2 regions of the Peribacillus sp. R9-11 genome follow, and region 2 is predicted to be linked to the other one. Evidence: riboswitches for the same ligand, from Rfam matches in the RefSeq annotation. Region 2 holds a riboswitch; the other holds the start of a gene.

Region 1 (16,401 bases), 1.2 Mb from region 2:
TCTTTCCGGTATTGTCGTGGCACTGGCACTGATTCCTGAAGCAATTGCCTTTTCCATTATTGCCGGGGTCGACCCAATGGTAGGGTTATATGCCTCTTTCTGTATCGCCATCGTCATCTCTTTTGTCGGCGGAAGACCAGGTATGATTTCAGCCGCTACTGGGGCAATGGCGCTAGTCATGGTTGATCTTGTAAAAGATCATGGCTTGAACTATTTACTTGCAGCAACAATTTTAACTGGTATACTGCAAGTTTTACTAGGGGTCTTCAAAATTGGAAAGTTAATGAAGTTTATCCCAAAGCCTGTTATGACTGGTTTTGTGAATTCTCTAGCCATTTTGATTTTCACTGCCCAACTTACTCATTTCGTGGGTGAAACGTGGATTATGTATGTCATGACGGCAGTTTCACTTGCAATCATCTATCTTTTTCCACGCATCACCAAAATCATTCCTTCACCACTGGTCGCTATCATATTCATGACTATTGTAGCAGTTACAACAGGGGCCACTATGCGTACTGTTGGGGATATGGGGCAATTGACCGAGGCACTTCCAATGTTCATGCTTCCAGATATTCCTTTTACATTTGAAACATTGGCTATCATTTTTCCTTATTCCATAGCACTTGCATTTGTCGGGTTGCTTGAATCATTATTGACGGCTCAAATTGTCGATGAGATGACCGATACAGATAGCAACAAAAATAGGGAAGCCAAAGGCCAGGGCATTGCAAATATTATCGCCGGGTGTTTCGGCGGTATGGCAGGATGCGCAATGATTGGTCAATCTGGAATTAACATTAAGTCTGGCGGCAGAGGTCGGCTTTCAACATTTGTTGCCGGGGCTTTTTTGATGGTTTTAATCGTGATACTGAATGACGTCCTTATTAAAATTCCAATGGCAGCCCTTGTTGCAGTCATGATTATGGTTTCAATAGGAACATTCGACTGGTCTTCCTTGAAGAGGCTCAGACTAGCTCCTAAGACGGATGCAGCTGTGATGATTGTAACTGTCATCATTGTTCTTTATACGCATGATTTATCAAAAGGCGTATTTGCCGGCGTTCTCTTGAGCATGATTTTCTTCTCGGCTAAAATTTCTAAAGTGTCGGTTGAAAAAGCAGAGGACATTCAGGCTAAGAAAATTATTTATCGTATAACCGGACAATTATTTTTCGCCTCGGTTCAGGACTTTGTTTCCAAGTTCGATGTAAATGAAAAGGCTGATTCTATCACCATTGATTTTTCCCATTCAAAAATATGGGATGCTTCTGCAGTCGGCGCAGTTGATAAGGTTGTCCTTAAATATCGGCTACATGGTAAATCTGTTCAGGTGCTTGGTCTCGATCATGAAAGTTCCCAATTGCTTGAAAAGCTCGCCACTTATGATAGTAAAATATCTTAAGTTTAAATTTTGCTGAATAGAAACTTTTTAAACCGACAAAATAGATAACATGAAATATATCTAGATGGAAGGAGCAAAAAGTATGATATCCGAGCAGGATTATACGGCAGCAAACCTGTCACAAGATTTACTGAATGAACTAAGAAGCTTTGAAAGCAAGCTAGGCCAAGACGCAAATAAAGAACTAATTATTATCGCCTATGAAAAAGAGAAGGAAGCTTTGAATTAAAAAAAAGACTCAAACGTCATTTAAATGGCTTGTTTGAGTCCTTTTTTATAGACATGATTGAAATTTGTTGACCCTCACAATATTACATAAAAAGGGTGCTCGAAGTATTCAGAGCACCCTTTTCACATCTTTATTTACTGAATATGTCCGTTAAAACCGGCACGATTTGTTTTTTACGTGATACAACGCCTTCTAAGACGGCAATGTTGTTGCTCAATGTAACGTTATAAGCTTTTTCAACTGCTTCCGTTGATTTCCCAAGAGCCAAGGCAACAGAATCATTTGTTAAAATATCCGTTACAACGAATAAGAATAAATCTAATTCTTTCGTAGCAATAACAGCTTCAATAGCTGCTTCTAATTCAGCTTGTTTGGCAAGAACTTCGTTCGGATCCACAGCATTGACTTGAGCAATCTCCACTTTCGCAGTTCCCATAGAGAATTCTTTTGCATCAAGAGTAATTAGCTGGGCAATTGTTTTGTCGCTCAGGTCAGCGCCTGCTTTTAACATTTCTAAGCCATATGTTTCAGCATTTACTCCGGCAATCTCCGCTAATTCCATTGCTGCTGCAACATCTTGCTCTGTGCAGGTTGGAGATTTGAACAATAAAGAATCGGAAATGATGGCAGATAGCATTAGACCTGCGATTGCTTTAGGCACTTCAATACCGTTTTCTTTATAGATTTTATTTAAAATAGTTGCCGTGCAGCCAACTGGTTCTGCGCGGTAATATAAAGGATCACTTGTTTCAAAGTTAGCGATACGGTGGTGGTCGATAACTTCTAAAACACGGACTTGGTCAATGTCTTCTGCACTTTGCTGGCGTTCGTTGTGATCAACTAAAATCACACCATCCGCTTCCCCTGCCACTTTTTCTACAAGACGAGGAGCTTCGAATTTGAATTGGTCTAATGCATATTGAGTTTCACCATTCACTTCACCAAGACGAACAGGTTCAGCATTGATACCTAGTTGTTTTTTCAGATCCGCATAAGCGATAGCTGAACAAATTGTGTCTGTATCTGGGTTTTTATGTCCAAAAACTAATACTTTTTCCAAGATTATTTCTCCTTTTTAATAAATATTTTTCCGGGAACCCCCATCTTTACAATAAGGGAGAGCCACCTTTACTATACACTTTATTTTAACATAAAATCTCTTACATTCAGCGTTTGAATTTCCCATTTCCCTATTAATTCTTTCACTCTTTTTCCCTCTCCCCTCACTTTGTCAATAGATAAGGATTGGTTTTTATCAAATATATTAGTTGAATTATCGTCTCATATGGATTACGATAATATAAGCAGAAATACTAGATATTGATATTAAAAACAACACACATAACTATATATAGAATTATTTGTAATCCAAGGTGCCAGTGATGGCTGAAAAGGGAATCCGGTGTAAACCCGGAACTGTCCCCGCAACTGTAAATGTGACGAAATGAGAAAACCACTGTATATCTCTTTATACGGGAAGAACTCAAAGTAGGATGATCATGAGTCAGGAGACCTGCCTGGATTTTTCACGTTTCTTATTCTTCGGGGATTGAGATGATGAAACGATAGTATAACGGCTATTTTTTCATGGCTCTTTTATTCTATCGTTTGATCCGCTCAATTTATTGGGCGGATTTTTTTATTTAATGGAAGTTTACAAGGAGGATTATTCATGACTCAAACATATAACTCTACTATAGTGAAAAATGACACAGAAACAAGTTCTATCCAGCTTGAGATGTTATCCAAGGAATTCGAAGGCCGGCTAGATATGGAAAAGTTCAAAAAGCGTTTTACAAAATGGCTAGATCGTAAAAGTGACTCAACAGAAGAACAAACTTCAAAAAAACTGATCCAGCTTGCTCTCGAAAGTGTAGACATAGATGCTCCAGATTGGACGTTTGTTGCTGCGGCAGAACTTTTGAATACGATGTACAGGGATGCACAAGCGAATCGCGGTTATGAGGGCGTGAGCTACGGACCGTTCTATGAATTAATCGCAGGACTCTCTCAACAGCAAGAGGGGGAACGCTACCCGATTTATAAACCCGAACTACTCGACTCTTACTCCAAAGAAGAAATTGAAGAATTAGGCTTAGTGATCGATCCGGAAAAAGATAAACTATTTTCTTATATCGGTATCTACTTATTAAACGACCGCTACCTAGCCCGTCCGAAAAAAGACAAGGTCTACGAACTGCCTCAGGAGCGCTTCATGATCATCGCTATGGAAATTATGAGAATGGAAAAAACAGAACACCGCCTGCAACTTGTCAAAGAGGCATACTGGGCGATGTCCAATCTGTATATGACCGTCGCGACACCTACCCTATCAAACGCAGGAAAAACTCACGGTCAGTTAAGTTCATGCTTTATTGACGCGATTGAAGATTCTATTGATGGCATTTATCTATCCAACTACGATGCCGCTAAAGTATCTAAATTCGGCGGTGGTGTAGGACTTTATGTCGGTAAAATCCGCTCACTTGGTTCTGATATCCGTGGTTTTTCTGGAAACAGTTCAGGCACGACCCCTTGGATCCGTTTGTTTAACCAGACTGCTGTCAGCGTCGATCAATTGGGCCAGCGTAAAGGGGCAATCGCGATTTATTTGGATGCCTGGCATAAAGATATCATGAGTTTCCTTGACTTAAAGACACAAAACGGTGATGACCGGTTGAAAGCTCATGATATTTTTACAGGTGTATGTATTCCTGATCTGTTCATGGAAGCCGTACGCGATCGGAAAGAATGGTATCTTTTCGACCCACATACCGTAAAGCAAACCCTTGGATTCTCACTCGAAGATTTTTATGACGAGAAAAAAGGCGAAGGAAGCTTCAGAAATCATTACGCTCACGCTGTGGAGGCTGCGGAAAATGGCACACTTCCTAGCTATAGCTTTGAAAAAATCAACGCGATGGACATTATGAAGAGCATTATGATTTCTCAGCTAGAAGAAGGCGTACCGTATATGTTCTACCGTGATGAAGTGAACCGTAAGAATCCTAATAAACATAAAGGAATGATTTATTGTTCCAACCTTTGCACAGAGATTGCTCAAAACTTAAGCCCTTCAACGATCACGGATGAATACGAAACTGAAGATGGCGATGTAGTTGTAGTTCGTAAAAGCGGCGATTTCGTTGTATGTAACCTTTCTTCCATTAACCTGCCTCGCGCGGTAAGTAGCGATGTATTAGAAAGATTGATTCCGATTCAGATCCGCATGCTCGATAACGTCATTGATGTGAACAGTCTTCCGGTCAAGCAAGCATCCATCTCAAACAAGCGTTACCGGGCAATTGGCTTAGGAACATTTGGATGGCATCATTTACTTGCCACCCAGAATATATATTGGGAATCAGATGAGGCCGTTCAATATGCTGATACTTTATACGAAAAAATTGCTTACTTAACAATCAAAGCGTCTAATGAATTGGCTAAGGAAAAAGGAACGTACCCATATTTTGAAGGATCTGATTGGCATACAGGCCAATATTTCGAACTTCGTGACTATACCGATGAAAAATGGATAGATTTAAAAGAAAATGTGCAGCTACACGGTACCCGTAATGGATATTTAATGGCCATTGCACCTAATTCATCAACGGCTAAAATCGGTAACTCCACTGATGGAATCGATCCCTTATATGAAATTGAATTTTATGAAGAAAAGAAAAACTTCAAATTCAAAGTGACAGCACCCGGATTGACGCCTAATACGTATGAGTATTATAAAAAAACACGATTTAACTTGGACCAACTGGAAAGCATCAGACAAAATGCAGCCCGTCAGCGTCATATTGACCAAGCTATCAGCTTTAACCTGTATGTCCACAACACAATCAAGGCTAAAGTTCTATTGGATATCCATTTAACAGCATGGGAAAGCGGATTGAAATCAACATATTATGTTCGTTCCACTTCATCTGAATATGATAATGCCTGCGAAAGTTGCTCAAGTTAACGATCAAATCAGTAATCTATTTTTAAAGGAGTTTTACGAATGACCAATCATATCAAAAAAATCCGGATGCTCGAACCTACGCATCCAACTAAAGCAACGGGCGTATTCAAAGGGGAAGCTTCAGGCTTTCTCCTTTGGAACGATATTCAGTATGAAAAATTCTATGATACGTATACACAACTCATAAATAACTTTTGGAAGCCTTCGAGCGTGAACATGATTCAGGATAAAAAGCAGTGGGGCGAATTAGATGAAGATATCCAGGATGCTTTCCTTGATATCCTTACAATGATTGCAGGAATGGACAGCCTTCAAACGCCGACTTTAGTGGAAATCCTTCGTTACATCAAAGACCCGGCAGCAAAAGCGATCCTGGCCAACATGGCCCAGCAGGAATCTATTCATAATGAATCTTATTCCTATATCCTTGCTTCCTTGATTCCGGTAGGCAAGCAAAAACAACTTTTCGACCGCATTAAAGAACACCCGGAAGTGATAAAGCGAAATCAACCGATTGTGGATGCCTATCAAACGTTTGTGGACGATCCTAGTCCTCAACACTTATTTGAAGCACTCATCCATTCCACGAACCTCGAAGGTATTTATTTCTACCTGGCATTCGCCTTCTATTACAACTTAGGGCGTCAAAACCTAATGACTGGTTCGGCTACAATGATTTCCTATATACATCGCGATGAAATGGTTCACTTCGATTTCATCGGAATGCTCGTACAAATCTTGATGTATGAATACCCGGAGTTAAATAATGAAGAAAACACGAAGTTCATCTATACAACGATTGAAAGAGCAGTTGAACTTGAAAAAGAATGGTCTGAGTATATGCTTGAGGATATACAAACCAAAGCAGATCTCGACTTGGAAGAATTCAACGAGTACATCGAGTACATCGCCAACAAACGACTGCGTATGCTAGGACTTGAAAACTTGTATCAAGAGTATAGTGAGAACCCGATGCCATGGATTAAAACATTCGACGACGAATCTATTGGCCTCACCAAAACTGATTTCTTTGAACAAAAATCAAGAACATACAGTCAAGTAAATGCTAGCAATGGGTTCGATGAGCTATAAAATTGCAATTGTCTATCATTCGGCGGGCGGCAATACAAAAGCACTAGCTGAAGCCCTTGCTTCCCTTTTGCCAGAAGCAGAACTTTTTCGAACTAGCGAATTTGATACCGGTATATTGCCAGAATATGATGCATTGATCATCGGTACCTATACATGGGGTAATGGAGAGCTTCCTGCCAAAACAGCTGCCTTTTATGCGGAACTAGAGCAATTACCGATTTCTCATCTAAAGACAGGCGTCTTCGGGACAGGAGAAACCAATTACAATCATTTTTGCGGAGCGGTCGATCATTTTCGGGACATGCTATTTGCAAAGAGCCAGTTATTGGTGACTTTAAAAATCGAACAAATGTATCAAGAATCAGACTTGCCAAGACTTCAAAAGTTCACCTCTTTATTTAGGAACTGAATGAAAGGGATATGCGATTATGCATATCCCTTTCATTCGTTAATTAGTAAAAAACAGAATCCTGATTATGAAAATCATTTAATCCCTGCATCATACTAAGGATAATAATGGTATATAATGAAGAAAAAAGGAGAAACCCTATGGCTGATACTATCGCTCAGTTACTCCCCATACTTTTTATGCTATTGTTTGCAGTAATCTTAATATTTTTAGTAATTAACCTGTCCCAGCATTTTAATCGTTCTAAACGGATCGAAGAAAAATTGGATAAATTACTTAAGGAAATAGCCAACAGAAAAGGGGATTAAAAATTTTTTCTTTTCAGAGGAAAAATAAAAAGACTCCAGAATCGGAGTCTTTTTTTATAAGCGTTCAATTATTTTTGAACGTTAGCTGCTTGTGGTCCACGAGCGCCTTGCTCGATTTCGAAAGAAACTTCTTGGCCTTCTTCAAGAGTTTTGAAGCCTTCGCCTTGGATAGCTGAGAAATGTACGAATACATCGTCTTGGCCTTCAACTTCGATGAAACCGAAACCTTTTTCTGCGTTAAACCATTTTACTTTACCTTGTACCATGATAGTTCCTCCTGTGTTTGGAAAAATCCATTTTATTACTATTTTTGGTTCTGGATAATGTTTCAAGAGGAATCCTATAACGGTAAATCCATCTATCAAACTTATTCCGAACAAAAATAATTACTTATATTATATCATGTAAAATCAAAAAAAAACAAGATTATCGCTGTAATTCCAACGACAAATTATCCTAAAATTCTACATTTTTCTCTTCTTGCTTTGGCGGAAACCTTCGTCCAGTAAATAGCGCTCTGCCTCAATCGGGCTCTCGAAACACTCCTCCAAATTCGATCCAGAGTATACGTTCCAGAGTTGATCTTCTCTTACAAGCGAAAGCTCCTGCTTTTCAAGTCCAATCCATGTTCCTTCCAACCTAGCGAACTCGTTTACTTCTTCTTCTTCGATTTCAATCGGAGGTTCGGATAGATAAGCTATGCTTTTTTGAATCAAATCTTTTAATTCCTCTTCAGTATAGTCACGTATATTGATAAATCCTTTACGGTCAGTTTCTTTCTTTCTCATATGCCCTGCGTATACGAATCCATTTCCATTTGGATGCAGGTGCTGAACGACGATCTTTTTCTCTTGGACACTTTCTAGATAGTGGAAATTCACACGGCCCAGTGAAACATCTTTCCTCTGTAATTCAGGAAAAGTTTCAATAATGCTCAATTTTTCTTCAAATGTTAACAAATTTCTTCCTCATTTCATTAGTTCATATTGTTTGTCGATTATAACATAGACTGATTAGAAACAATAATCTTCCTCGTCATCATCTATTATAATGTAACTAAAGGATGTGATTATTTGATAAAAAAAATTCAAGTTCTAGACTCTAATTATGGACAACAGCTTTTTATGCTTCAGAAAAAAGCCTATCAGATAGAAGCAGATATTATTGAATTTACCGATATTCCCCCATTATTAGAAACTTATGACCAATTTTTAAATTGTAATGAAACGTTTATCGGCTTTTTCAAGGCCGATACATTAGCTGGAGCAATATCCTATACAAAAGAAATTATGCATATGGAGATTTGCCGAATTGTCGTCCATCCAGATTATTTTCGACAAGGAATAGCAGAAACACTGCTGAATCATCTTCAATTTACTTGTAAATGGGAAAAACTATCCGTTTCTACCGGTAAAATGAACCTGCCTGCAAGAAAACTGTACGAAAAAAACGGCTTCACGCATACAAAAGATGTAGAAGCCGCACCTCATTTTTTTATTAGCCTATATGAAAAAAATCATTCATTTAATGAACGTCACGACAAAGAGCATGATGAATGAAATAGCAATGATTACACCGACCCATAGCCAGGCTAATGTCATATTTCCGGAGTCCATGGCGATATAAATAGCGGTAGGAATTGTCTGTGTCTGTCCGGGAATATTTCCGGCAAACATAAGCGTCGCCCCGAATTCACCCAAAGCCCGTGCAGAACTCAATATGGCACCTGTGACGATTGATTTAACCGCCAATGGAAGGGATACTAGCAGAAACAACTTCCACTCGCCTGCCCCATCAACTCTTGCTGCATTCTCGATTTCTTCATCTATACCTTCAAAACCTGTTTTAGCGGATTGGTACATAAGTGGAAAAGCGACAACGGTAGATGCAATAACCGCTGCCCACCATGTGAACATTAAGGGCTGATTAAAAACCCTTTCAATGAATTCACCCAGCTTTCCGTTTTTCCCAAAAATCACAATCAATAAAAAGCCGACGACAGAAGGAGGCAAAACAAGTGGTAATAAAAATGCGGTTTCCAATAGGATTTTTCCTCTGAATTGCTTTTTAGCCATTATTCGTGCAAGGAAAATTCCTAAAATAAAAACAATGATACCTGCGAGTCCCGCTACCTGGATCGATAGTCTGACTGGTGACCAAAAATCTGCTGTCATGATACTATCCACACATCCTTAGAAAAAACGAGCGTATCTTGGACTGTGTTCGTTACTTGCATTGAATCGAACGATTCCATCACATATTGCCCGGCTTTAACAATTTTTGGTGTGTTGCTCGTAGCTGTCTTCTCTGCTTTCGACTTATTATCTTCATCCTTATGTAATGCCATTATGGTTTTATTGCCTATAAAATCAATGCAGTCGTTAATGATCCAATCATTCACTATGCAATTAAATGGAGATTCATCCGCTGAATTAAACAAATTAACCGGTGTAACATTGAAAATTTGCTGCTGTTGCCGCACTAAAGAATCAAAATTATATGGCAGCGTACTATCATTGTTTTCTTTATTAAAGGCAGATTGCATTTCATTTTCTCCCTTTCTTTTCAAAATAACTTTTAAGTTTATTTTTCTTGACATATTGCTGACACAAAGAAACGTTAAAGTAAGAGTATCACAAAAACAAAAATAATTTCATTCCATAAACTTTTAACACTTTGAAGGAGTCGATTTTAAATGGTAACAATTTATACTACTCCAAGCAGTTTAGCCTGTCGTAAAGCAAAAGCTTGGCTTAAGAAAAACGAAATTTCCTACAATGAACGTAATTTATATTCACAACCTCTTTCTATAGAAGAAATTAAAGAGATTTTACGTAAAACAGAAGGCGGTACAGATGAAATCATCTCAACCCGTTCTAAAAAATTCAATAGCTTAAATATCGATATAAATAATACACCACTTAATGATCTTTGTAAGCTTATTCAAGATAACCCGGATTTACTTCGCCGACCAATCATTTTCGACCATAAGAACTTGCATGCCGGTTATAACGAAGAAGAAATGGGGCGCTTCCTTCCTAGAAAAGTACGTCATATTCAATTATGGCGTGCAATCAGCCAATTGGCTTAATCAACCATCCTACATTCAGTTGCATAATAAGAGGGTTGTCCATTAAAGCGGACAACCCTTTTTTCTATATCTAATTTGATTTCTCTACAATAATTGTAAACGTCGTCCCTTGTTCATTACTTTCTTTCAGCACAAGATCTCCCTTTTGCGCTTTGGCAAGCATCTTGCTGAATGGCAGCCCTAAACCTAAACCACGTATCTTCAGCTTTTTGTTTTCACCTCGATAAAATGGTTCGAACACATACTGTTGTTCATGTACAGGAATTAAAATAACTTTTAAGTTTATTTTCTTGACATATTGCTGACACAAAGAAACGTTAAAGTAAGAGTATAACAAATACAAAAATAATTCATTCCATAAACTTTAACACTTTGAAGGAGTCGATTTTAAATGGTAACAATTTATACTACTCCAAGCAGTTTAGCCTGTCGTAAAGCAAAAGCTTGGCTTAAGAAAAACGAAATTCCCTACAATGAACGTAATTTATATTCACAACCGCTTTCTATAGAAGAAATTAAAGAGGTTTTACGTAAAACAGAAGGCGGTACAGATGAAATCATCTCAGCCCGTTCTAAAAAATTCAGTAGCTTAAATATCGATATAAATAATACACCATTAAATGATCTTTGTAAGCTTATTCAAGATAACCCGGATTTACTTCGCCGACCAATTATTTTTGACCATAAGAATTTACATGCCGGTTATAACGAAGAAGAAATGGGACGCTTCCTTCCTAGAAATGTACGTCATGTTCAATTATGGCGCGCAATCAGCCAACTGGATTATCAACCATCCCACATCGGTGCTTAATTAGAGGGTTGTCCATTAAAGCGGACAACCCTTTTTTATATCTGATTTGCTTTCTCTACAATAATTGTAAACGTCGTCCCTTGTTCATTACTTTCTTTCAGCACAAGATCTCCCTTTTGCGCTTTGGCAAGCATCTTGCTGAATGGCAGTCCTAATCCTAAACCACGTATCTTCAGCTTTTTGTCTTCACCTCGATAAAACGGTTCGAATACATACTGTTGTTCATGTACAGGAATTCCTCGGCCACTGTCCTGCACATCAATACATATCCTATTGTCTTCCTTCTCATAAAGATTAATCTCTAGTTTCCCTATGCCATCAAGTGAATGCCTGGCATTATTTAAAAGGTTAATGACAATTTGCTGCATCCGCAAGGAATCAATTTGGCCAAAAATAGGTTCTTCAGGAACCTTTATGTCCAGATTAAACTCTTGATCATCCTGGGTGACTTGCCAACGATAGGCGATTTCCTGGATGAATGTATTAATATTTTCTTTTTGCACTCGAATTTTAAAGGCACCTGCCGAAATAGCATTATAATTAAGCAAATCCTCTATCATTCCTTGCAAGCGTTGTGTTTCCTTTAAGGAAATATCCAAGAATTCCTTACTTTGCTCTCCGGTAACAACATCATCCTTAACTGCTTGGATTAGTCCGCTAATGGAAGTAACCGGCGTTTTCAAATCATGGGTGACACCGGCAAGCAATTCCGCCCTTAATTTTTCCATGACCTTTAAACGATTGGTCATTTCCTTAAATGACTCTATTAGTTCATAAATTTCTTCTTCCCTTATTTCCTCTTCCTCTTTGAAATGGATGTCATAGTTGCCCTCACGAACCTGAACAGCAGCGTTAGCGACGTCTTGGATTGGCCTCGAAATCTGTCTCGAAAGTAGATAAATGACTCCTGTGCCCAGCACGAGGAGGCCTCCAATCATGATTGCCAACAAGCCATGGTCCTGGTTGATTTCTTTTAATGCCCCTTCTTCCTGGGCAATGACTACCCACCCCTTAGTCTCATCATTAAAGGTAATAGGAGATTTGACGACATATACTTTGTTGTCCGAAATTTTGACCTTCTGAATTAATTCAGCATTTTTCATAATAACGTTAGGAAGCTTATTTTCATCTGCATCGATATATAATTGAGGCATCGTATAAATGATGCTGCCATCGGGATCGACGATATAGATAATTGGCTGCTGGTTCAAGTGAAGGATTTTTTCCCTTTCCTCAACGATTTCCGAAAGGATAGGCCCAACGACAATCTGGCCATTTGCCTTTATCGCACGGTCAGATGTTTCATCAGCTAAGTACTTAAGGAGGCTTAACCTATATTCTAATGCGGTTTTTTCCATCCACCACAATGAAAAAATAGATAATAATACCAATCCCGAAATCAGGGTCAATACGTATCTCTTCGTCCAATAGCGCTGCAAAGTGGTTCTTTTTCTAGTTTTCATAGACACTAAATTGATACCCCAATCCACGCAATGTTTTAATTTCCCCTTCACAAGAAGGCCATGAATCGATTGCCTTTCTTATTCGTTTGATCGCCAGGTCCACGGCGCGGTCACTTCCATCATAATCCATGCCCCATACTTGATCGAGTAGCTGCTCTCTAGTAAAAATCTGATTCGGATGCTTAGCGAAAAAAATGAGCAGCGACAAATCACGAGGCGTCAAGTTTATCTCTTCCCCTTTTAATTTCACCATATAGGATTGATCATCAATGGATAAACTACCAAACTGATGTATATGATTTTCTTCACCAACAATCGTCGAGGATCTTCTTAAAACGGCATGTACCCTGGCCACGACTTCATCGGCAACAAAAGGTTTAGAGATATAATCATCTGCGCCTGACTTAAATCCAGATAATCGGTAATCAACATCGTTCAGCGCAGTCAACATAATAACCGGGCACATATCGTTCTCCCGAATTTCCTTCAAGATGTCCCAACCTTCCTTACCAGGTAGCATTACATCAAGTAGCACAAGGTCTGGGTTCGTTTCTTCAAAAATAGGAACAGCCTTTAGCCCATCATATACTTGGACTACATCAAAACCCTCACGCTCTAAATATGCTTTCAATACCATAGAAATGGCAATTTCATCTTCAACGACAAGAATTTTCTTCATTAAGGGATTCCTCCTTCCTGAATTATAGTGGAATCATTTTGCATTCGCCAACCATTCAAGTCAGCAAGGCATTTTTTCTCCATCATACCCTTTTAATGTGTCAGGATTATGTTCGCAGTAAAATTCGCGGATGCTTTTTCTACATAGTATTTCTATTACCTCTGCTCCTCTTCCTTTTTTTTAAACGTTCTCTCTAGTCTAACACTGAGAAATAAAATTGTTGCTTGTGCTTTCTGAGGATTTCCCTTTTACTAACACCTTAAAGAGGTTGGCTCTGACACTTGAGCCAACCTCTTTTCAATTACATGTCTCGTGGGGATTTGGACAGCCCACTTCCTGTCTTTCCACTTGAATTGTACTGTGTTCAATACCAAATTGATCATGAAGAAGCTTTTGCGCTTCTGCTAAAACTGTATCGTGATTGCCGTTTTCATCAATAACAGCATGACAGCTCATCGTCAAAAACCCAGATGTAATCGTCCAGATATGGAGATCATGGACATCGGACACATTCGGCAATTCTTTCAATGAAGTTTTCACTTCTTCCATATCTACTTGATCGGGTGTCCCCTCCATCAAGATATGGAAAGAATCCCTCACTACTCTAAAGCCGCTGATAATAATTAAAATCGCTACAACAACACTTGCAATCGGGTCTGCGATTCCCCAATCGAAGAAATAAATCAAGAGTGCTGCCGCAATTGCACCCACTGAACCAAGCATATCGCCAATTACATGTAAAAAGGCACTCCGTACATTCAAGTTATCGTCTTTATCTCCGCTCATTAAAATCCATGCTGCAATGATATTCACCAGTAAGCCAATGATTGAAATCATTAACATTCCTAGACTTTGCACCTCAGGAGGATTCACAAACCTTCTAATCGCCTCGATGAAAATAAATACTGATATAACAATCAAGGTCAAACCATTCAAACATGCAGCAATGATTTCAAATCGCTTATATCCATAAGATTTAGTCTGTGTTGCTTTTTTTTCACCCAATCTTATCGCTGTATAGCTTAGGCCTAGTGCAGCCGCATCACTTAGCATATGACCTGCATCTGACAATAAAGCCAGACTATTTGTCATAAATCCTCCTATTACTTCGACGACCATAAATGTGGAAATCAGTAAAAAAGATGCCAACAAAGCTTTTTTATTTTCAGAATGATGATGGTGATGTCCATGATCATGAGAGTGACCATGCTGATGTCCCATGCTATCCCTCCTCTCGGATTTAAAGCTTATATATAGTATGGGATAAATTCAGAATGGTTTCAAATGATTCACTTTCTCATTTTCTGCTGTACAATTATGGAGATAGTGCATGAAAAAATCCGAGAGATTATTTGATTTCGAAATGCAGTTGGTCTTCGCCATTTTAAAGCTAAATAAACGTTGCAAACTAAATTCCTTCAGCGTGTTCCGCCCCGTCATCCTTCCTCTTGCATTGTATCATCTACAATGGCTAGAAGGTCCTTATTAAACAGTTCATTATTACAGACAAGACTGTGTTGTTCTATCTCTTCTTGTCCCTGAAGATTTATATCTCGTACTTTTTCTTTCATAGCCTTACCTCCAAAAGAATCATGTTTTGCCTATTATCGTATCCCCATGCATGTACCTTTATGCTGAATATCCTCCCATTTTTTATAATTTATTAACGTCCTAAACTCTCTGATTCCCATGGAAAGCACGTATAATGAATTCGTGTTCAGGAACTTGTAAGTTCTTATACGATAATAAAAACAATGAGTTATCATATGTGACTTTTTCAAGATTCACCTGAATACCGCTGTCTTCAATCGAAACAATGGCATAAGGTGCAACTGGTTCACTATTACATCCGAGTGAACCTGGGTTTAAGTATATAGTTTGGTCATTTCTAAAATGATGTATGGGATGATGATGTCCAAATCCAATTAAATGGTGAAACTGATTCTTAAATAGTCTTTCTAAGTTATTTAGATTCGGTTCAACGATTTTACTAAATGGATTTTGACTTATGTGTTCATCTAGTTTCTTCGGGTCCATATGATAATGAGTGAAGAAAAAGGAGTAATTGTTAATCATATGTTGTATGGTGCGAGGCAATTTTTCCAGTTTGGATATAAAAGTTTGATTCATTCTTTCCGCTATCCATTCATGATGCTCTTTGACATGAATGTGACCATCTGGATGCGGTTCCCCTTTAATGATGGCCAGGACTGCTTCATCATGATTTCCGGTTATCATTGATAAATCATTTCTTGAAAATAAAAGATCCAGGACTTCATTTGTATCAGGACCTATCCCAACCATATCTCCTAAACAATAGATATGATCAATCTCATCCCTTTCATCAATAACCCTAAGAACGGCTTTTAACGCTGAAGCATTACCATGTACATCCGTTATAATGGCAACTTTCATGACTAAGTTCAGCTCCCTTCTCTTAAAATCTACATGGTATATTATAACATTTCAAACGCCATCAAAAAAATATTCGGGCTTATTCCTTTCATACGCCAACGCCTATTTTCAATGAATAAGCAAACACTTCGGCCTAGAATACATAGTATGAAGTATTCCCAGTAAAGATGTTTTACTAGGTATGTAATTCATAATATGTATGAGGAGGAACAATTAAATGGGTGGACACAGAAATGAATGTTGTGACGATGGTGGCGGTTTCGATAACGGATTTGCATTACTGATTGTGTTATTTATCCTGTTAATCATCATTGGCTGCAGTTGGGGATTCGGTGGATTCTGATAATAAATAATAATAAAAAGGCGCCTGCTTACGGCGCCTTTTTTGTTATTGATTTACTTTTTGTTTCCATGTCTTCATAATGAACCAGTTGACAATCAGTGCAATTCCGCCTTGATTTTCCCCTGTGATATCAATACGTCGTTTATAGGAATCTTCTCCCCTTTACTTCTAGTTACTCGAGACATC
Region 2 (15,067 bases):
GCTTTCGGGTGTAGAAAGTGTAAAAGTACATTTAGACGCAGGAAAAGTAGATGTTGCGTTTGATAATGAAAAAGTATCACTTGAAAAAATAAAAGAAACCATTGATGATCAAGGCTACGATGTTGAATAAGGAATAAGGGTGCTTTTAAAGCACTTCTTTTTTACAATATATTATACCCCATGGTGGTATAAAGGGGCGGGGATAAAGTGAGCAAACATATAAAAGAAACAAGTATGCAAATTTCAGGAATGACCTGCGCGGCCTGTGCAACACGAATTGAAAAAGGGTTAAATAGAATGGAAGGTGTTGAAGAGGCCACTGTTAATTTGGCCCTTGAAAAATCAGTCATTACTTATGATACAGAAAAGTTAAGCACCCAGGACTTTGAAAAGAAAATTCAAGATCTTGGCTATGATGTGGTAAAAGAGAAAAAAGAGTTTACCATTACGGGAATGACCTGCGCGGCCTGTGCAACACGAATTGAAAAAGGGCTAAATAAGATGGATGGAGTATCCAAGGCCAATGTAAACCTAGCACTTGAAAACGCGACCGTTGAATATGATCCTTCTGAAGCTTCCCCAATTGATATTATTCAACGAGTTGAAAAGTTGGGCTACGGGGCGATCATCAAGGATGATAACAAGGAATCGGTGGATTTTCGCCAGAAAGAAATTCAAAAACAAAAGAGAAAATTTATTTTTGCCGTAATTTTGTCATTCCCGTTGTTATGGGCGATGGTAAGTCATTTTAGTTTTACTTCGTTTATTTATATGCCGGATTTCCTCATGAACCCATGGGTGCAAATGGCGTTCGCAACGCCTGTGCAATTCATCATTGGTAAGCAATTCTATGTAGGGGCATATAAGGCTTTGAAAAACAAAAGTGCGAATATGGATGTTTTAGTTGCAATGGGAACGTCCGCTGCCTATTTTTATAGTGTCTATCAATCGATCATCGCCATTGGAGTCCACCACCATACTGCACAACTATATTTTGAAACTAGTGCCATCCTTATCACCCTCATTCTTTTAGGGAAGCTCTTTGAAGCAAAAGCAAAAGGACGTTCATCAGAAGCCATTAAAAAATTGATGGGACTTCAGGCCAAAACAGCCTTGGTGCTGAGGAATGGTGAAGAGCGCGAAATACCTCTAGAAGAAGTCATTGTTGGAGATACAGTTTTGGTGAAGCCAGGTGAAAAAATCCCGGTGGATGGAGAGGTCGTCGAAGGGAACTCTGCCGTCGATGAATCCATGTTAACAGGAGAAAGCATTCCAGTAGATAAAAGCATGGGAGATACTGTGATTGGTTCAACCCTGAATAAAAATGGTTTTCTCAAAATGAAGGCCACGAAAATCGGCAGAGATACCGCTCTTTCGCAAATCATCAAGGTGGTAGAAGACGCTCAAGGGTCTAAAGCTCCAATTCAAAGGCTCGCTGACCAAATTTCTGGTGTTTTCGTACCCATTGTTGTCGGAATCGCCCTTTTAACTTTTCTCGTATGGATAATCTGGGTTAATCCTGGTGAATTTACACCAGCTTTTGAAGCGATGATTGCGGTACTTGTAATAGCTTGCCCGTGTGCTTTAGGTTTGGCTACCCCAACATCAATCATGGCTGGGTCAGGGCGTGCCGCAGAGTTCGGTATTTTATTTAAAGGCGGTGAACACCTGGAAACTACTCACCATATTGATACGGTTATTTTAGACAAAACGGGAACTGTTACTAATGGTACACCAGTGTTAACCGATGTCCTCATCGAAAATGGAATGGGTGAACAACACTTTTTATCTCTTATCGGGGCCGCTGAAAAACAATCTGAACACCCACTTGCACAATCAATTGTTCAAGGAATTCAAGAAAGAAAAATATCACTTGGATTGGTTCAGGAGTTCGAAGCTATTCCAGGTTACGGGGTAAAAGCTGTAGTGGATCAAAAAGTGTTACTGGTGGGAACACGGAAATTAATGAATCAAAATAACGTGGATATTACAAAAGCACTACCGGCCATGGAAGACCTTGAAGGGCAAGGTAAAACCGCGATGCTGGCTAGCATTGATGGTGAATATGCAGGTCTTATTGCTGTGGCAGATACCATAAAAGACACTTCTCAAACAGCCATAAAAAGGTTAAAAGAGATGGATATTCAGGTCATCATGATAACGGGTGATAATCAAAGGACTGCTCATGCCATAGGAAACAAAGTTGGCATTGACCAGGTCATTGCGGAAGTACTTCCTGAAGGGAAAGCGGAAGAAGTGAAAAAACTTCAAGCAGCTGGAAAGAAAGTGGCTATGGTTGGAGATGGAATCAATGATGCACCAGCACTTGCCCTAGCTGATATTGGTATGGCTATCGGGACGGGGACAGACGTGGCCATGGAAGCTGCGGATATTACTTTAATTCGTGGGGATTTAAACAGCATTGCAGATGCTATTCACATGAGTAGAAAAACCATGCGAAATATTAAACAAAACCTGTTCTGGGCCTTTGCCTATAACGTAATAGGAATACCGATTGCGGCTATTGGGCTACTTGCCCCTTGGTTAGCAGGTGCTGCCATGGCATTTAGTTCTGTATCCGTTGTAATAAATGCACTTCGACTGCAAAGGGTAAAGCTTTAAAGATAAAATTAATATTTTGGAGAAGCATTGGTACTCGTATCAATGCTTTTTTTAGTCTCTGTTAAATAGTTCTGTTGATATTTATAGTTGCTTGTTTTCCACTAATTTGACTTACAAGACACAGCATACTTACTTAGTGGAGAAGCACCCTTACATCTTATTGAAGGCCTATTGGAGTTAGCGACTCCTGTTCATGCAAAAGTATATTCAAGAGTTTATCAAGTTCTTGGCTCAAATGTAATGTTTTTGGTGAGGTGAATCCATGTTTCAAGGCTGTATTTATTAATTCTTTCCTCATTGTCTCTATTTTATTATGTAGCAGTTCCATACTTTCCAACGAAAATCCCCTCAAAACCTTTCCTTTATTGTAGTATATTTATTATTACATAAATTAGGATGATTTTAAATATTATAGTAAGTATTTACTTATTAAAAGTAAACAAATTCTGGCGGGAGCAATACAAATCTTCCTCACTATCATTCGATATATGTAATTACAGATAACTATTCATATAAAATTATTACTTCCATACATAACGAGCCGTTAAAAAACATCAGGACTTTAATTTGATATAGCATAAATTTGCAATAAAGAATATAATTTGTATTAGGTAAACTTTTTTTGATTTTATTTTCATATAGTGAATATCTCCATTTTGAGAGAGTTGTATTCGTAAAACTGTATAATTTAGGAGAATTTAATATTTGTTGAATTTTAAAGAGAACCTGTTTATTCTCCTTTTTACTAACTGTATTTCGTTTATTGCTAGATGGATAGGATTAGTAGCTAGGTTTATCAAAAATTACTTAGAGATGAAACTAATAAAGTGTTAAGAAGTAACAAATGGTTTCGACAAAATAATTTTAGGATAGACAAGCTCTATTATTTACTATGAAGATGAGGGAAAATTTCATATAGTATTGGAATGGGTATATTCGTTTAAAAGCGAATATTTAAAAGGGAAGCCGGTGCAAAATCCGGCACGGTCCCGCCGCTGTAATGGTGAGTCCTATGCAAGAAAGTCACTGGATAATATCCGGGAAGACGCATGGAGATGATGAACCTAAGTCAGAAAACCTGCCCGTTCTAAAAATGCTGTTAAACCTACGGGAGATAGGGAGGTGTTAGAGTGCTAGAAGACGAATTTGTTCTTAAACTATAAGCATTTCTGACCGTTAAATCTGGTTGGAAATGCTTTTTTATATTTCGTAATTTTTCAAATAGATAAAATTCCATAATTGAAGGTGAGAAAACATGTTTTTAAAACGGTCTAATTTATTCCATTCTTTTGTTGGACTACTAGTAATTTTCACAATTTTTGTTACTGGTTGCAGCAACACAACAATAGATCAAGAAAATACATCAAATAAAGATAAACAAAAAGTTGTTACTTTTTCATGGCCTGGGGATATAGGTGACTTAAATCCACACACATATTTTCCGAATGAGTTTTTTTCCCAGGCTATGGTATATGAATCCCTAGTTTATTACGGTGAAGGCGGAGAAATTAAGCCTTGGCTTGCAGAGAGCTGGGATATATCGAAAGATGGAAAAGAATATGTATTCCATCTGAGGAAAGATGTTAAATTTTCCGATGGTTCCCTCTTTAATGCTGCAATCGTTAAGAAAAACTTTGATACCATTTTAGATAATCGCAAACAACATGAATGGGTGGAATTAATTAACCAAATCAAAGGTACTGAAATAATAGATGAATATACATTTAAACTTATTTTGAACAACGCGTATTATCCAACTCTGCAAGAACTAACTTACATTAGACCGCTGAGATTTGTAGGAGAAGCTGCTTTTCCTGACAGTCAAAACACATTTAAGGACGGACTCAAGTCTCCGATTGGCACAGGACCGTGGGTATTGAGCGAATATAAGAAAAATGAGTTTGCAGTTTTTAAAAGGAATGAACAGTATTGGGGTACTAAACCTAAAGTAGATAAGGTGGTTGTTAAAGTCATTACTGACGGTGAGTCAAGAGTATTAGCTTTTGAGAAAAAAGAACTCGACTTTATTTTTGGAAACGGGGTCATAAGCCAAGATTCATTCCAATTTTTGAAGAATTCAGGGCAATATGAAACCAAATTGTCAGAACCTACAGCTACAAGAACGCTTCTTCTTAATTCAAACAGAGAAGCGACTAAAGACCTTAAAGTTCGGTTAGCTCTCCAACATGCTTTTAATAAACAGGCTGTTATTGATAAGATCTTTTATGGTATGGAAAAAAAGGCTGATACTTTGTTTCCACCTACTTTGCCATACACGAAAATTAATATAAAGCCATATGAATATGATGCAGAAAAAGCAAAACAGTTATTGGATGAAGCCGGATGGAAACAAGTGAAGGGGAAACCATTTAGAGAAAAAGACGGAAAAGAATTGCAATTGGAATTACTGTTTAATAGTACAGACAACATCCAAAAGTCAATCGCAGAATTTACCCAAGGTGATTTTAGAAAGCTAGGAATAGATGTTAAGTTGACTAGTCAAGAAACTAATACTTTTTGGACAAATGCATTTCAAGGTGAATTTGATTTATTATTTACATCTACTTGGGCTGTACCATTTGATCCACATTCCTATTTAGCTTCTATGACGACAAATACGGAAAATGGTGGTCCAGATTATAACGCTCAATTAGGGTTGCCAGTAAAAAAAGAAATAGACCAGAAAATTAAGAAAGTATTATTAACTACAGACGAAGAAGAGAGAAAAATACTGTATTCAGAAATATTAACGACATTGCACGAACAAGCAATTTATTTACCGATATCTTATCAGTCTAATATAGCAGTGTATCAAAAAAACATTAGTGGAGTAGATTTTTTACCTCAAGAAGCTGAGGTCCCTTTAACTTCAATTGACGTTAATTGAAGTGGGGATACTTAAAAACAACTTAAGGAGTGCTACATGAGTTGGTTTATTTTTAAACGTCTCACAAGTTTAATTCCAATTTTATTAGGAATTTCGCTCATCACTTTTATCTTGCTTCACTTAATTCCTGGAGATCCGGCAGTAGCTTACTTAAGGGCGTCACATATACCTCCTACGGATGAGACAGTGGCAGCCCTTCGAGTTGAGCTTGGATTAAACAAGCCTTTATATGTCCAGTATTTTGAGTGGCTGGGAAAAGTGTTGCAATTGGATTTAGGGATGTCTTATGTGTCCAATAACTCTGTATGGGAAGAAATTGTGGTACATTTCTTCCCAACAGTTCAATTAACAATTGCTTCGCTTATCTTTATTGTTTTTATTAGTTTACCCTTAGGAATGATTTCTGCTATTTACAAGGGGAAATTTGTTGATCAGTTTAGCAGAATACTAGCCTTTGTAAGTGTCTCTATGCCAACCTTTTGGCTTGGCTTTCTCTTGATCTATTTTTTATCAGTAAAGTTAGATTTATTTCCTGTATTGGGAAGGGGGACTTTGGCTCATCTAGTGCTTCCTTCCTTGACATTGGCTTTTGCGTATATAGGTACGTATATGCGATTGCTTCGGGCTAGCATGCTGGGAAATTTGAATGAGCCATTTGTTGTTTATGCTAGAGCGAGAGGGTTGCGCCAAAGACTAATCGTTATCAGGCATGTCTTAAAAAAGTCCTTACTACCTGTGGTAACTGGACTTGGCATGAGCTTCGGTAACATGCTAAGCGGAGCGGTTATTGTTGAAACAATTTTTGCTTGGCCCGGCATGGGACAGTTATTTGTCACATCTATATTAAATCAAGATTATCCGATGATTCAGGGGTGTGTATTATTTATGGGCGTGATCTTTGTGGTCTGTAATCTTCTTGTGGATCTTACATATTCTTTCCTGGATCCTCGTATACGCTGGGAGGGAGAGAAATAAGAGTGGTGCAAAACGTGAAACGAAAGCTGATGACACATAAGCTCATGATGATCAGCATCATGATTATTTCCTTCCTGACAGTATTGGCTCTTTTTGCTCCTTTTTTGGCTCCTAATGATCCGAACTTGATTGATATCGTTCAGAAGCTGCAAGGGCCCTCCTCTCAGTTTCCATTGGGGACTGATCATTTAGGGAGATGTATTTTGTCCCGATTAATCTATGGAACACGAACCTCGTTGGGAACAGCCTTCCTTGTCATGGGATTAATGATGATTATTAGTATCCCACTTGGTATTTATGCAGGCTTTATAGGGGGGAAGGTTGATTATCTCTTCATGAGAATGTGTGACATACTCATGGCATTCCCAAGCTTTCTTCTGTCCCTTGCTTTAGTCGGAATTTTAGGACCGAGTCTTGGCAATCTGATTTTGGCGATGGTGCTTGTCCAATGGGTTTTTTATGCACGCGTCATTCGAGGTATGGTACTTAGTGTAAAGGAGCAAAACTTTGTCTTAGCAGCCAAAATATGCGGGACACCAAGGAGTAGCATTATCATCAAACATATCTTACCTGCCATCATCTCTCAAGTTGTTGTATTAATCTTTATGGACATCGGAGGAGTTATTTTGGCAATTTCTGGTCTCTCTTTTCTAGGTCTTGGCATACAGCCTCCAGATGCAGAGTGGGGAATGATGATCAATGATAGTAAGCCATTTTTTAGAGAAACCCCTTCATTGATGCTGTACCCTGGGATGATGATCTTCATCGTTGTGATTGCTTTTAACTTGTTTGGCGAAGCTTTGAGGGATGCTCTAGACCTAAAAAAGGAATAGAAGGGAGGATGGAAGATGGGACAAGACCCCATTCTAACTGTAGACAAATTGAATGTTATTGTAACGACACCGTATGGAGTGACTCAAACTGTCCATGATGTTAGTTTTAAGCTGGAGGCTGGGAAAGTGTTGGGCCTTGTCGGAGAAAGTGGATCAGGGAAAACGATGACATGCATGTCTTTGTTAAATCTTTTACCTGAAAAGGCAAAGGTGGTACAAGGGAGTATCAAGTTTAAAAATATTGATCTTTTAAATGTTTCCACAGAAGACTTAAGGAAAGTACGGGGTAGTGAGATCGCTATGATTATGCAAAACCCTATGATCGCCTTTAATCCTGTGAGGACGATAGGGCGGCATTTTATTGAAACACTTAGAACTCATTTGCCCATAACGAAGCAGCAAGCGCGGAAAATGGCTGTGGAGTATTTAGAAAAAACGGACCTGCCTAATCCAGAGAATGTCTTGAAGCAATATCCGTTTCAGCTAAGCGGCGGGATGCTGCAACGGGTTATGATTGCGATTACCATGTCTTTAAGTCCATCTATCATCATTGCTGATGAGCCGACGACTGCACTTGATTCGACAAACCAACTCCAGGTTTTGAAACAGTTGGATAAGTTAAGGAAAGAATACAATACATGCATTTTATTAGTATCACATGATTTAGGGGTGATTGCTCAGTTAGCTGACGAAGTAGCTGTAATGTATGGCGGCTATATCGTTGAGAAAGCACCAGTGTTGAAGTTGTTAAATCGCCCAATGCACCCGTATACCAAAGTCTTGTTAGAATCCAGACTTGGATTAACAAGAAGAAAGATAAAGATTGAAAAACGTGCCAGCGTTTCGCGCCCCAATTTAATAAATAGTGAAAAAACATGCCCTTTTTTAGAACGATGTGAGGACGCAGATTATACATGTTCTAGTTATAATCTTGAATTTAAAGAGTATGAAAAAGACCATCTAGTACGATGTGTAAAATCAAGATAAAGAGTTAGGTGGATGAAGAGTGAGCTTGCTTGAGTTGAAAGGAATAAAGAAAACATACTTGTTGGGGAACCCTATTTTTGGGAAGCGTAAATCTGTTGAAGCCATTAAGAGCATCTCTCTAACTATGGAAGAAGGAGTATGTTTAGGCCTTGTTGGAGAAAGTGGATCTGGAAAGAGTACCCTGGGCAAAATTATTCTGGGACTGGAAAAGCCGGATCAGGGAGAGGTATGGTTTCAGGGGAAGAGCCTTTATTGTTTAAAGGCAAAAGAATTAAAGGAGTTACGGCGAAATCTGCAAGTTGTCTTTCAAGATTGTTATAGCGCTGTTAACCCAAGACTAACGGTAGGGGAGATCATTGCTGAGCCGTTAAGAAATTACGAAAGGCTTACGTCTGTTCAAGAGAAAAAGAAAGTACAGGAGCTTTTGGAGATCGTTGGGTTATGCCCGGAAGATATTCGTAAATACCCACACCAGTTCAGTGGAGGACAGCTACAAAGAATCAATATCGCAAGAGCGATTGCCTTAAAGCCAAAGTTAATTATTCTTGATGAGGCTGTAAGTGCTTTAGATGTTCTTGTTCAAGTACAAATATTAAATCTTTTGGCACAATTAAAAGAAGAGTTTCAACTTTCATATCTCTTTATTTCCCATGATTTACAGGCAGTCAATTACATCGCAGACCGTCTAGCGGTAATGTACAATGGTGAGGTTGTTGAATGGTTAGATGATTTGGAACAAATTGAACGATTAAAACATCCTGTTTCAAAAAAGTTATTGTCATCTGTGCTGCCTCCATATCCGGGAATATTGTGATGCGTTAATTATAGGTTTGTGATGTGGGAAATTAGGTTAGTAACGGAATATCTGAAAAATCAAGTGTTTAAGCTCCGGTGTAAAGCCATTCCATCTCTTATACTGGTACATCTATATGGGATTCCGTTCTCCGTTGTTTTTATCAATAATATAAGTGCCGATTTATTCTTTAATGGGGTCTAAAGTGAAAAACGCGATAGCGTATAATATCTGTGTTTTGTCGGCAGAATCTATCACCATCAAGTTAAAATTTTATGAAGACTATAAACCAGTACCTTATTCGAATAAAACAAAGCCACCTATCATTAGAAGGTGGCTAGAATTTTTTAGAGTTTTCTCCAATAATAAGTAACCACTATTAACAATCTTTATTCAAAAACAACAGCTTATTCGGTTTGGTATAACGGTACTTCATTAAAAACGTTCAGCAATATACTGTTCAGCTTTTTTTCAGTCTTTATATAAGGGGTCTCGGCAGTTTTTTTGCGGAAAAAATGCGCTAAGCAAATTCTAGAATAAAAAAGTGACATTTATTATACTTTAGGACCATTTTTTATGAAACAAAACTATTTTTCAACGTAATTATTCCTCAAAAACCTTTTTGCCTAAAACAAACCAGACATTATTGACGCCTTGTCCATTTATATCACCGGCCTGCTTATCTTTCACAAAGTAATAAAGTGGATGCCCTTTATAAGTTGTTTGCTTTTGTCCGTCATCTCTTATGATAGTATTAAACTCTTTTTTGTTGAATCCTTTAGCGGAGAAAATGTTATCTGCATGGAAAGGTGGCCAAATTTCACTACATTGACCTTTGCAATTACTGACGGTAGAATCATCTTTTGTGAAATAATAAAGGGTCATTCCTTCTTGGTCTGCTAAATATGTCCCTACTTTGTCTGATCTTAGCCTTTTAAGCTTGTACTTTTTTGACTCATCCTGAATTATATCCGTGATGGAGAAGGTCTTAACATTCACACGTGCAATAGAGAGATCCCGATTTAATACATAAGCCCGGTCCCCGTCGTGGCTAAAGACAATTGCTTGTCTTGGTTCATTGAAACCGTCAATTGTTTTAACTGCGCGGTGATCAGCGACATTGATTACGTCAATCGTATTGTCAGCTTTATTACTTGCAAAAAGGAGCTTGTTATCAGGCGAAAGAGAAGCACCATATGGCTCACGACCCACTTTGATTTCACTCTTTATATTGCCGTCAAGTGTATCAACTGCGGAAATGCTGTTGCGTCCGCTGTTCGCGGCATACAATGTACCTCCATCAGCAGTGATCGAAATTCCGCGAATCATAGAGAAACCTGATATTTCACGAATGATTTTCTGTGTTGGGGCATCAACGATGGATACTTTATCTCCTTGAAAGTTCGTGACAAAGATGTATTTTCCATCTGGAGAGACTTTTATGCCTTGTCTTGGTTGGGCGAAACCGGTAATGACGGCCATCGGTTTTCGTTTTTCCAAATCCACGACAGTGACAGAATTGTGTGCTTGATTGTTCACATACAATATCTTTCCATCAGGGCTGACAGCAGTCCCGAATGCACCTGGACCAACGACGACTTCATCTTTCAAGGTGAAGTTTTTTGTGCTGTAAAAACGAAGCGTACCGAGCGTGCTGTCTGAGACGACAAACTCGGAGCCGCCATCAATAAACACGATGTTTCTCGGTGAACCAAAGCCGTCGATCTTTTTGCGCAGCTTACCTTTTGTAAGATCATAGACTAGGACGGATTGTTCACGGCTATCTGAGACAACTGCTATTTGCTCATCCGGACTTACGGCAAGGGAATTGTTGGTGATGTGGGTGTCAAAGCCTGTCTCTGACACTGGAATTTTACTTTTAGTAGAAGAAGCACCAATTACATTTGGTAGAATAACCACAGAAAGTAAGGCTATAATCCATACACTTATAAACTTCATTTTTTTCAACATTTCTTCACCCCGTGAAATTATTTTCTTGTTAAATGTTAAAATACGATTCTTTAAGCCTTAAGCCAGATTGATAAGCAGGAGAATTAAATATATGTCAATTTGCAGCAGATTCTTAACCACCTTCCTTCGAAATTTTTTAATCGAGCTGTAATTTTGCTCCCTTTACTATAAATAAACGTATAGAGGAGGATATTGGTTTGATTATTATTAAAAAATTTATGATTCATGTTTAGAGTGAATTGTATTGGATCCAGTTTAATTGCGATTTTGATATGTTGATAGACTCTTTCAGGAAACGTTTTCTTCTACACTTATCTGGAAGGGGAAAATAAAGTCACGTACATTTGACCTAAAAATGATATGTGAGCCTGCAATTCTGGACATGGACTTAAGTTAATGTCATTAAGCGAAATAAAGAAAAGCAGAAAGCTCAGATTTTGTCGTTTGGGGTGCGAAAATGATTTGCAGATCGAGGGGAATGAAACTTCAAAGACGACAGTATCCTTCGGTTTTTGAGATACGATTATCACATAATATGAAGTATTAATAGATGCAACCTAATCGAACTGAAACCTATTTGTAACGATTAAATAAAGGATTTATAAAGAAAATTAGGAAAAAAGACTGTCAACTTATCTAGAATATTATGGGAATTGATTAATGAATGGTTAAGTCATACTGTTTTTTTGTTTATGGGGTTCCAAAGTCCCGTATCTAAATACCTGATTTAAAAATTAGTGATTTACATTCCTTAATATGTCTTTTAAAAAGTCCCCCTATACTAAAACCAGATTCAAAGAATTATATAGGAGGGGAAAGATCAATGAAGAATGAAAAAGCTATGGATGAATTGATTAAGAATTGGAGCGAAGAAAGCTTAGGCAAAAATATGGACCGCCGGAATTTTATCCAGGGAGCGAGTAAGCTTGCCGGACTTTCATTGGGTCTTGCCCTTGCGCAATCAATGGGAGGGATTGAGGTAAATGCTGCCCCAAAATTCAGCGATTATCCATTTACTCTTGGTGTATCATCTGGTGATCCACTCTCAGATAGTGTTGTTTTATGGACAAGGTTGGCTCCAGATCCGTTGAATGGCGGGGGAATGCCTCATGAAGCTGTTTCAGTTAAATGGGAAATTGCAAAGGATGAGCATTTTAGAAAAATTATAAAGAATGGCAAGGAAATAGCCAGGCCAGAACTGGGTCACTCTGTCCATGTGGAAGTAAGCGGGTTAAAACCTGACAAGGTTTATTTTTACCGTTTTAAAAGTGGAGGGGAAGTAAGCCAGACAGGGAAAACGAAAACACTTCCGTTATTAGGTTCCAGTGTTTCTAGTCTGACATTCGCTTTTGTTTCATGCCAACAATTTGAACATGGCTATTATACAGCATATAAACATTTGGCAAAAGAAGATCTTGATCTTGTCTTTCACCTTGGCGATTACATATATGAGTACGGTCCAAATGAATATGTTTCATCTACGGGTAATGTCCGTGTACATAACAGTCCGGAGATTATTACACTTGAGGACTATCGAAACAGATACGCTCAATACCGTTCTGATATACATTTAAAAGCAGCGCATGCTGCATTCCCATGGGTCGTGACATGGGATGACCATGAAGTTGAAAACAACTATGCAAATGTAATTCCGGAAAAGGGACAATCAGTGGAGGCATTTATCAAACGCAGGGCAGCTGCTTATCAGGCTTACTACGAGCATATGCCACTTCGTAAATCGTCATTGCCAAAGGGGGCTGATATGCGTTTATACCGGAATTTCTCATATGGTGACCTGGCTTCTTTCTTTGTACTTGATTCACGGCAATACCGTGATGATCAGGCAAACGGCGATGGTAGCTCACCGCAAACGCCAGAGTCTCTTGATCCGAAGCGTTCATTACTCGGACCAGAGCAGGAGCAGTGGCTAACTGAGAATCTTTCGAATTCAAAAACAAAGTGGAATGTGCTTCCTCAGCAGATATTCTTTGCACAGCGGAATTATGGAACACCTACTGCTCCAAAATATAGTATGGATTCTTGGGATGGTTATCCGGCTGCACGCGACCGTTTGATAGATGTAGTAAAAAGCAAAAACATTGAAAATCTGGTCGTATTGACCGGTGATGTACATGCTAGCTGGGCTTCCAATTTGAAAACTGATTTCAATGATCCAAACTCAAAGACTTTCGGTGTGGAATTTGTCGGTACATCCATCACATCTGGTGGAAACGGGGCAGACAAACGAGCAGATACTGACAAAATATTAAGCCAAAATCCACATATTAAATTCTTCAATGATTACCGTGGGTACGTCCGATGCAAGGTAACACCAGAGCAATGGAGGGCGGATTACCGTGTGGTTCCATTCGTAACAGAGCCTGGGGCAGATATTTCAACAAGAGCATCCTTTGTTTTTGATAAAGATCAAGCTGGACTCAGAAAAGTATCATCAGCCATAGTCGCTGAAGGTGTCCAAAAAACTAATGAAGTCGAAGAAGATCGTACGCGCGCCCATAATCGTGCACATGAAAAACAAAGGATGAACAAGCGGGGGAAAGTCACTAATTAATAGTTATCCAGAGTGATACTTGAAGGTTAATAATAGTTAATATATATAAAATGGAAAAGTATCTAAAAAGGAGTGGGTCTGAGAATGCTTTCAAATATCGGAATTCCTGGGTTGGTCATCGTGCTTGTTATTGCTCTAATCATTTTTGGACCCTCCAAGCTGCCGGAAATCGGTCGGGCTTTTGGACGCACTTTATCAGAATTCAAAGGTGCAACCAAAGGATTAGTATCTGATTCAGATAAAGAGGAAGAAAAAGAGAATAAGTCTGAAGTGAGAGCTGTTAAAAAAGAGGGATAAATAGGAATGATGAGATAGCGGGCGGGGAGACTCGTCTGCTTCTTTGTATGTCGTCAATATTGTAATAGTTGTTGCCAATAAGTTCAAAAGAAATTCAGACTAGACGGAGCTTAAATAGTATTTCCGTGTTTTTTTTTTCTTCAAGCTATATTATAAAATACTTGCCACCACTCGGGGGGCTATTGGTTTGTACGCAAAGTGACCAAAAAAGGAGGAGCAAATATGGAAAGCAAGGATTCGCACGTTATTGAGCATATGGAGGAACTCCGAAGCAGAATTATAAAAACTCTGATAGGTTTTGTTGCTTTCTTCATATTGAGTTTCATATTCGTACAGGATATATATGAACTGCTTATTAAGGATTTAGAAGGAAAACTTGCAGTTCTCGGTCCAAGTGAGATCCTGTGGGTCTATATGATTATCGCTGCTGTATGTGCAATAGCTGCAACTATTCCGCTAGCTGCATTTCAGGTATGGCGCTTTGTAGCACCTGCATTGAAACCCGAGGAGAGGAAGGTTACATTTCGTTTTATCCCTGGGTTATTCATCTTATTTATCATAGGAATCTCTTTTGGATATTTTGTGTTATTTCCTATTGTTTTAGGGTTTCTGACTTCACTTTCCGCTGGGCAGTTCGAGATGATGTTTACTGCGGAAAAATATTTTCGGTTTATGATTAACTTGATTTTACCATTTGGTATTTTATTTGAAATGCCGCTTGTGGTCATGTTCCTAACAAGATTAGGAATATTAAATCCTACAAGGCTGAAAAAGTCACGTAAGATTTCTTATTTTGCCCTGGTTATCGTATCAATCCTGATTACGCCCCCGGATTTAATTTCGGACATTTTGGTTATTGTCCCTTTGCTTGTTCTTTATGAAGTTAGTGTACAGCTGTCTAATATTGTTTATCGAAAAAGGCTTTTAAGAGAGCAATCAGCGTTTCCTGTTACATGACAGGGAAATTCAGCACGTCCATTATTGAATGGATCATCTTATTCCCATAGTCTCTTAAACCAGCAGGGGAATTCCTAGCTTCTTAGGAAACAGAAGCTAAACCAGAACCTGTTGGTGCAGGTGGCTTGGGCATGCCTAATATGGAGGAATGGGCAGCATGATGTAATAAGGGG

What was found. A riboswitch is a leader RNA that binds a small molecule or an ion and turns the genes downstream of it on or off. The one in region 2 is predicted to bind cobalamin.
Region 1: another riboswitch for cobalamin. It lies ahead of RE409_RS05645 (ribonucleoside-diphosphate reductase subunit alpha); the one in region 2 lies ahead of nikA (nickel ABC transporter substrate-binding protein).

Annotation. Positions count from the first base shown of each region.
Region 1 is NZ_CP133763.1:1,162,251-1,178,651, reverse strand. Features, by position in the region: gene RE409_RS05660 (SulP family inorganic anion transporter) at 1-1,405, shown strand, start outside; gene RE409_RS05655 (hypothetical protein) at 1,488-1,634, shown strand; gene RE409_RS05650 (manganese-dependent inorganic pyrophosphatase) at 1,765-2,694, opposite strand; cobalamin riboswitch at 2,989-3,170, shown strand; gene RE409_RS05645 (ribonucleoside-diphosphate reductase subunit alpha) at 3,307-5,604, shown strand; gene RE409_RS05640 (ribonucleotide-diphosphate reductase subunit beta) at 5,644-6,696, shown strand; gene RE409_RS05635 (flavodoxin domain-containing protein) at 6,686-7,105, shown strand; gene RE409_RS05630 (hypothetical protein) at 7,246-7,413, shown strand; gene RE409_RS05625 (cold-shock protein) at 7,482-7,679, opposite strand; gene RE409_RS05620 (hypothetical protein) at 7,878-8,372, opposite strand; gene RE409_RS05615 (GNAT family N-acetyltransferase) at 8,487-8,972, shown strand; gene modB (molybdate ABC transporter permease subunit) at 8,934-9,587, opposite strand; gene RE409_RS05605 (type 2 periplasmic-binding domain-containing protein) at 9,584-9,958, opposite strand; gene spx (transcriptional regulator Spx) at 10,109-10,504, shown strand; gene RE409_RS05595 (ATP-binding protein) at 10,575-10,841, opposite strand; gene spx (transcriptional regulator Spx) at 10,896-11,315, shown strand; gene RE409_RS05585 (HAMP domain-containing sensor histidine kinase) at 11,351-12,778, opposite strand; gene RE409_RS05580 (response regulator transcription factor) at 12,768-13,457, opposite strand; gene RE409_RS05575 (cation diffusion facilitator family transporter) at 13,755-14,678, opposite strand; gene RE409_RS05570 (hypothetical protein) at 14,894-15,028, opposite strand; gene RE409_RS05565 (metallophosphoesterase family protein) at 15,129-15,872, opposite strand; gene RE409_RS05560 (YjcZ family sporulation protein) at 16,090-16,215, shown strand.
Region 2 is NZ_CP133763.1:2,394,176-2,409,242, forward strand. Features, by position in the region: gene copZ (copper chaperone CopZ) at 1-130, shown strand, start outside; gene RE409_RS11695 (heavy metal translocating P-type ATPase) at 235-2,622, shown strand; gene RE409_RS11700 (aspartyl-phosphate phosphatase Spo0E family protein) at 2,780-2,950, opposite strand; cobalamin riboswitch at 3,534-3,723, shown strand; gene nikA (nickel ABC transporter substrate-binding protein) at 3,878-5,509, shown strand; gene nikB (nickel ABC transporter permease) at 5,546-6,484, shown strand; gene nikC (nickel transporter permease) at 6,487-7,317, shown strand; gene RE409_RS11720 (ABC transporter ATP-binding protein) at 7,333-8,304, shown strand; gene nikE (nickel import ATP-binding protein NikE) at 8,324-9,118, shown strand; gene RE409_RS11730 (beta-propeller fold lactonase family protein) at 9,701-11,056, opposite strand; gene RE409_RS11735 (alkaline phosphatase D family protein) at 11,892-13,640, shown strand; gene RE409_RS11740 (twin-arginine translocase TatA/TatE family subunit) at 13,725-13,937, shown strand; gene tatC (twin-arginine translocase subunit TatC) at 14,160-14,894, shown strand.